DNA from 2 places in the Pandoraea pulmonicola genome. Region 2 is predicted to be linked to the other one. Evidence: predicted binding sites of a transcription regulator. Region 2 holds the regulator's gene; the other holds the start of a gene.
The links. Region 2 encodes LexA, which represses DNA repair genes until DNA is damaged. Its sites were predicted from a motif close to ACTGTATNNNNATACAGT; they were not measured.

Region 1 (3,413 bases), 2.6 Mb from region 2:
TGCTCGCTTTGACGATGAATGCAGGCGCATCCATCAGAAAGTGGACTGAATGAGGATCAGAGATCGTCGGCAAAATCGTCCGCGCCACGCACGATTTTGCTGATAACGGTACGCGAGAAGCCACGCGAGGCCAGAAAGCGCATCTGTTTGGCCTTCGCTTCCGGGGTCGTGGCCACTTCGCCGAACTTCTTTTGCCATACGGCACGGGCACGGGCCAACTCGGTGCTGCGCAACTGTTCGGCGAGCTCCGTCACCGTTTGCGCATCGACCTGATGCTGCTTGAGCTCGTTGACGATACGCGTCGTCCCCAGCCGGGACGCCCGGCGATTGACCACGCTCTCCGCAAAGCGTTCGTTGGAAAGCCAGCGCTCCTGCTCCAGCCCATCGAGCAGGCGATCCAGTGCTTCGGGATCCTCGGCATCGACATAGGGCAGGAGCTTGCGGCGCAACTCGGCGCGACTGTACTCTCGGCGCGCAAGGTACGACAGAGCGCGTCCCTTGAGGCTCAGCGCGGGCTTGCGCGACGGCTTGGCCGCGACGGCAGCGTCACCCGGCGGAGGGGGCGGCACATTCGGGTCTCGGGGTGGGCGGCGTTGGATCATGGGCTCATCAGGAGTGCAATCCGCGCGCAATCTGTGGTGCAATCGGTGGCGCAATCAGGGTGACGCACTCAGTAGCGCAATCAGCGGCGGAAACAAAAAACGGCAACGCGACGCCGCAAGGCTTCGCGTTGCCGTCCAGGTTCCGAGGTCCTCAGACTTCGTCTTCTTCTTCGATCTCGCCGGTCTCGTTGATCGCCGTGACACCCAGCGATGCGCGCACCTTGTTTTCGATCTCACGGGCGACGTCCGGATTTTCACGCAGGAATTCACGCGCGTTGTCCTTGCCCTGGCCGATCTTCTCGCCGTTGTAGCTGTACCAGGCACCGGCCTTTTCGACGATCTTCGCGGTCACGCCCAGATCGATGATCTCGCCTTCGCGTGAAATGCCCTGACCATAGAGGATGTCGAAAATCGCTTCCCGGAACGGCGGCGACACCTTGTTCTTGACGACCTTGACGCGGGTTTCGTTGCCGACCACCTCGTCGCCCTTCTTGATCGAACCGATACGGCGGATGTCCAGACGCACCGACGAGTAGAACTTCAGTGCGTTACCGCCCGTCGTCGTTTCGGGGTTACCGAACATCACACCGATCTTCATACGGATCTGGTTGATGAAGATTACCGTGCAGTTCGTACGCTTGATGGTACCGGTGAGCTTGCGCAGCGCCTGCGACATCAGACGGGCCTGCAGACCCGGCAGCGAGTCGCCCATTTCGCCTTCGATTTCGGCCTTCGGCACCAGTGCCGCGACCGAGTCGATGATGATGAGGTCGATCGACCCCGAGCGCACCAGCGCGTCGGCGATTTCCAGGGCCTGTTCGCCCGTGTCCGGCTGCGAAATGAGCAGTTCCGGCACCGACACGCCCAGCTTGCTGGCGTAGCCGACGTCGAGGGCGTGTTCCGCGTCGATGAACGCGCAGGTGCCACCGAGCTTCTGCATTTCGGCCACGACTTGCAGCGTGAGCGTGGTTTTACCCGACGATTCCGGGCCATAGATTTCGATCACGCGGCCGCGCGGCAGACCACCGACGCCAAGCGCGATGTCCAGACCCAGCGAGCCGGTCGAGACGACCTGGATGTCGGCTTCGACCTCGCCGTCGCCCAGACGCATGATCGAGCCCTTGCCGAATTGCTTCTCGATCTGCGCGAGGGCGGCGGCAAGCGCCTTGCCTTTCTCGGCCGACAGATTGGCAGACCCTTTCTTGCTTTCTTCCATGAATCGTCCTTTGATATGATGAGCGAGACGGCTCGAGTGAGGCGTGAATGGCGGTACTGTATAAAAAAACAGTGCCCTTTGCAAGTGCCTGTTGTCCGAAAGCGCCGAAACGACAAAAAAGCCGCGAACCACGCGCCGCAACATCCCAGGAGACACACCGCAGCCGCCAGGCCGCGGTGCCCACACAAGCCTATCACGCCCATGCGAATTCTCATCGCAGAGGATGACAGCATTCTGGCCGATGCCCTGACCCGCTCGCTGCGCCAGGGGGGCTACGCCGTCGATCACGTCAAAACCGGGCTCGAAGCCGATTCCGCCCTTTCCGCTCAGACGTTCGATCTGCTGATTCTCGACCTCGGTCTGCCCCGCCTGCCTGGCCACGAAGTCCTGCGCAGATTGCGCGCACGCAATTCCCATCTGCCGGTCCTGATCCTGACCGCGTCCGACAGCGTCGATGCCCGCGTGAAGGGCCTCGACCTCGGCGCGGACGATTACATGGCCAAGCCTTTCGCTCTCGCGGAGCTCGAAGCGCGCGTCCGTGCGTTGACCCGGCGCGGCGCCGGCGGCGGCTCCACCGTCATCCGCCACGGCCCGCTCAGCTTCGACCAGGTCGGACGCACCGCCTATATCAACGAACAGATGCTCGACCTCTCCGCCCGTGAACTCGAACTGCTCGAGGTGCTGCTGCTGCGCACGGGCCGGCTCGTGTCGAAGGAGCAGCTCGTCGACCATTTGTGCGGCTGGGGCGAAGAGGTGAGCAACAACGCCATCGAGGTGTACATGCACCGGCTGCGCAAGAAGATCGAGCCGAGCGGCGTGCGCATCGCCACCATTCGTGGATTGGGGTATTGTCTGGAGAAGCCGGCCGCCGCGCCTGCCAATGCGGCCTAAGCGCGGGGTACACCGCGCATGAACCGCGATTCGCGGGAGCGCCGCCCGGGCGGCGACAGGCATGGCACCGGGATCGACGCCCGCGGATCGACCCCGCCGGCCAATTCCGTCCATGCAACCCGCGCCTTCCCGGCCATTTCGCCTTCCCAGTTCGCCTGACCGATGCGTCTGAGCCTTCGTCATCACCGTCGCGCCCCGGTTGCCCCGACCGATCCGGACCGTCCGGCAGACGGCATGCGAGCGCCCGACGCGGACCCGTTCGATCCCTACGCCGATCCCTTCGTGCGCCCCGGTTTCGGCGCCCCGCTCGAGCGCGAGGCCGAACCGCCGCCACGCTCGCTGTTCGGCGAGATTCTCGACTGGATGCTCGCGCCGTTGCTGTTGCTCTGGCCGATGAGCATCGCCGTGACGTATCTCGTTGCGAAATCCATCGCCAACGGCCCGTTCGATCGCGCGCTGGAAAACAATACCTACGTTCTCGCCCAGCAAGTGCACTCGGATCGCGGCCAGGTCACGCTCACGTTACCGATGCCCGCACGCGACCTGCTGCGCGCGGACGCCACCGACAACGTGTACTTCCAGGTGCTCGGCGCGAAGGGCGAACTGGTCGCGGGTACGGCCGAGTTGCCGCTCCCGCATGAAGACGACAGGCCGCAGCCCGGCGTGGTGCAGTTTCGCGACGAGACGGTCGGCGGCAACGACAT
Region 2 (3,413 bases):
GCTTTTTTGTTGGCCGTTCGCCTGTGAATTTGCGATGTCCGACGTGCGGCGCAATGGTTGCCGCCGGCCGTCGCTAGCCCCCGAGGATGTCGTTGTCGACATGGCGCGTCGCCGTGCGCAACGATGTTCATTCCGTTGACGATTTTGAAACACTCGCCTGACATGACCGAATTTGTCCGCACCGAAATCCGTGGTCGCATTGGTTTCATCACGCTGACGCGCCCGAAGGCTCTCAACGCGCTGTCGCACGACATGATCCGCGCGATCGCTGCTGCGCTCGATGGCTGGCGCGACGACCCGAAGGTGCTCGGCGTCGTGCTGCAAGGAGAGGGCGAGAAGGGCTTGTGCGCGGGGGGCGACATTCGCTATTTCCATGAGGCCGTCAGTGCCGGGCGCACCGACATCATGGACTTTTTCACCGACGAGTACCGGCTGAACTACGCCATCGCCGCTTATCCGAAGCCCTACATCGCATTGATGGACGGCGTGGTGATGGGCGGCGGCATGGGCGTCTCACAGGGAGCCGCGCTGCGCATCGTGACCGAAGCGACGCGCATGGCGATGCCCGAAACGGCTATCGGGCTGTTCCCTGATGTCGGCGGGGGGTATTTCCTCGCGAATCTCGCAGGGCGTCTCGGCGAGTATCTCGGCACGACCGGCCTCGTGTTCGGTGCTGTCGACGCATGTGAAATCGGCCTGGCCGACGCGGTGCTGCCGCGCGCCTCGCTGCCTGCGCTGTGCGAATTGCTGGCGAACGGCGAGTGGCAGAACGCCGATGCCGTGCTCGATGCGGCGCGCAACTTTGCTCGCGAGAGCCTGCCGCCCGCCGGCATTGCCCCGGGCAAGCTCGCGCCGTTGCGCGATGTCATTGATCATCATTTCGGTCTGCCCGACATGCCAGCCATTCTTCACTCGCTCAAGCGGGAAGCGCGTTGCGAGTATTCGGGGTGGGCCGAAGAGACGGAGGACCTGCTGCGTGCCAAGCGCTCGCCGCTGATGGTCTGTGTCACGCTGGAGCAGGTGCGCCGCGCCCGCAAACTGTCGTTGGCCGACGAGCTGCGCGAGGAGTGGCTGATGATGCGCAGCGTCTTCAACCTCGATGGCCGTACGGGCGCCGAAGGTGTGGAGGGGATTCGCGCACTGGTCGTGGACAAGGATCACAAGCCGCGCTGGCAGCACGCGAACATCGAAGCGGTGACGCACGCCGATGTGGCGCGCTTCTTCGAAGGTGAGCGCCGCGGCGCAGACAACCCCTTGCGCGATCTGGGGCAGTGATGGTGGCGTGACTGGTTGCCTGCGCGATCGGTTCGTCGACGAACGCGGCCATGGGCGGTCCCGGCTGGCGCCATAGATTCTTCAGACGGCGCCTCCCGGATTTCGGCCTGCGACTTACACCGCAGCCTGGCAGAACTGCTCGCCGACGGCCTGATCGAGCCTGCGGCAGATGTCGGCAATGCTGCCGACCATCACGATGTGCGACACATCGCGATACACGCGCACGTCGTGAGCGGCATGTCCGTTTCCGTTCCCGTTACGGTCGCGCACATCGCGGGATGCCTTGACGGCCTTGCCGGCGGGACATGCGCGGCGCGTCGCCGATGCGACTGCCGACGTCAGCGTGCGCGGCAGCAGCGTACTGCGGGGGCGCACCGGCACGGTATAGGAACGCGCCGTGGCGGGCGCCGCGGCGAACGGGCCGGACAGCGCGGACAAACCGTACACCGCGGACAGACGCGCTTGCGACGACACCCGAACACGCGCTTCACCCAGCGACGTACGCAGCAAACCAAAGAGTCGAGCCATGATGCGATCCTTCTTCCAATATGGGTCGGAGGGGCGTATCCCGTTGCATCGCTTCACAAATCACAGGCGCAGCAGGGCACGGGCGCCGGACCCAGCCCGGCGCAGACGGAAATGCAAATCTTCAGGGAGTGGCGCGTGTCGCTCTCGCGGCGCGCCCGGACAGACGCCTAGAGGTCGTTGTTGCGGATCAGGCCAACCGCAATCCCCTCCAGCGCAAAGTCACCGCTTCCTTCATCGACATGGATGTTCTCGAAGTCGGGGTTCTCGGCGATGAGTTCGACCCCGCCCTTGATGCGATGAAATCGTTTGACGGTCACGTCGTCGCCGATACGCGCCACGACGATCTGACCTTCGCGTGCGTCCGCGGCCTTCTGCACGGCGAGCAGGTCGCCATCGAGAATGCCGGCGTCGCGCATCGACATCCCGCGCACCTTCAACAGGTAATCGGGTTGGCGCGCGAACATGTTCGGATCGCACTGGAAATTGCGTTCGATGTGCTCCTGCGCCAGGATCGGGCTACCGGCGGCCACACGTCCGACGAGCGGCAGCGACAGTTGCATGAGGCTCATATGCGGCAACGTGAACTGATGCGCGCCACCAGCTTCGTCCAGACGCTTGAGGCGGATGCCGCGCGACTGACCGGCCGCCAGTTCGATCACGCCCTTGCGCGCCAGCGCCCGCAGATGCTCCTCCGCCGCATTGGCCGAGGAGAAGCCCAGTTCGGCCGCAATCTCGGCGCGCGTAGGCGGAAAGCCGGTGCGCTCGATCGCTTGTCGGACCAGTTCGTAGACTTGCTGTTGACGGGCAGTCAGTTTGATCATGGCATTACTGTATGGAAGCACAGGTGGCTGTATTTTTGTACAGTGTTTGCAAAAAGGCAAGCGAAACTTCATGTAGTGCATGAAGTTCGTCGACATCCGACGCGATTTTGGCCGGCTGCCGTCATCAGCACGAAATCGCTAATCCTTATTCCGGCATAAACAAAAGAAAAATAATTATTTTTAATTATTTAGCGCCCCCCATAGACTGGCGTCCTACCACACGTAAGCAAACGAGGAGTGCAAGTCATGAGCAGAGCAGCACGGGGATCGAAAGCTAAGAAGCTGGCAAGCGTATTGGGCAGACTGGGTGCGGTGGCGCTGGCCGCCGGCATGGCGATTCAGGCGCACGCGGCGAGTGTTTCGCTGCTGAACGTGTCGTACGATCCGACGCGTGAACTGTACGCCGACTACAACAAGGCCTTCGAAGCGCATTACAAGCAGATCGCGGGCGACACGGTCAACGTGAAGGCCTCGCACGGCGGCTCGGGCAAGCAGGCCCGCACCGTGCTCGATGGCGCACCCGCCGACGTCGTCACGCTCGGCATCTCGGCCGACATCGACGAACTGGCGCAAGCCGGCCTCGTGAGCAAGGACTGGCAGAAGCGTCTGCCGGACAACGCCACGCCGTACACGTCCACCATCGTGTTGCTCGTGCGCAAGGGCAATCCGAAGCAGATCAAGGACTGGGGCGATCTGGTCAAGCCGGGCATCAGCGTCGTCACGCCGAATCCGAAGACCTCGGCCGGCGCTCGCTGGAACTACCTCGCCGCATGGCTCTATGCGCTCAAG

Region 1: a site for LexA is predicted at 1,874-1,891, ahead of recA (recombinase RecA). Genes of this name have one in related genera too.

What each region holds. Positions count from the first base shown of each region.
Region 1 is NZ_CP010310.2:5,059,609-5,063,021, forward strand. Features, by position in the region: gene recX (recombination regulator RecX) at 57-569, opposite strand; gene recA (recombinase RecA) at 754-1,818, opposite strand; gene RO07_RS21760 (response regulator transcription factor) at 2,020-2,709, shown strand; gene RO07_RS21765 (sensor histidine kinase) at 2,944-3,413, shown strand, end outside.
Region 2 is NZ_CP010310.2:2,508,224-2,511,636, forward strand. Features, by position in the region: gene RO07_RS11080 (enoyl-CoA hydratase/isomerase family protein) at 163-1,275, shown strand; gene RO07_RS11085 (hypothetical protein) at 1,390-1,803, opposite strand; gene lexA (transcriptional repressor LexA) at 1,971-2,624, opposite strand; gene RO07_RS11095 (sulfate ABC transporter substrate-binding protein) at 2,955-3,413, shown strand, end outside.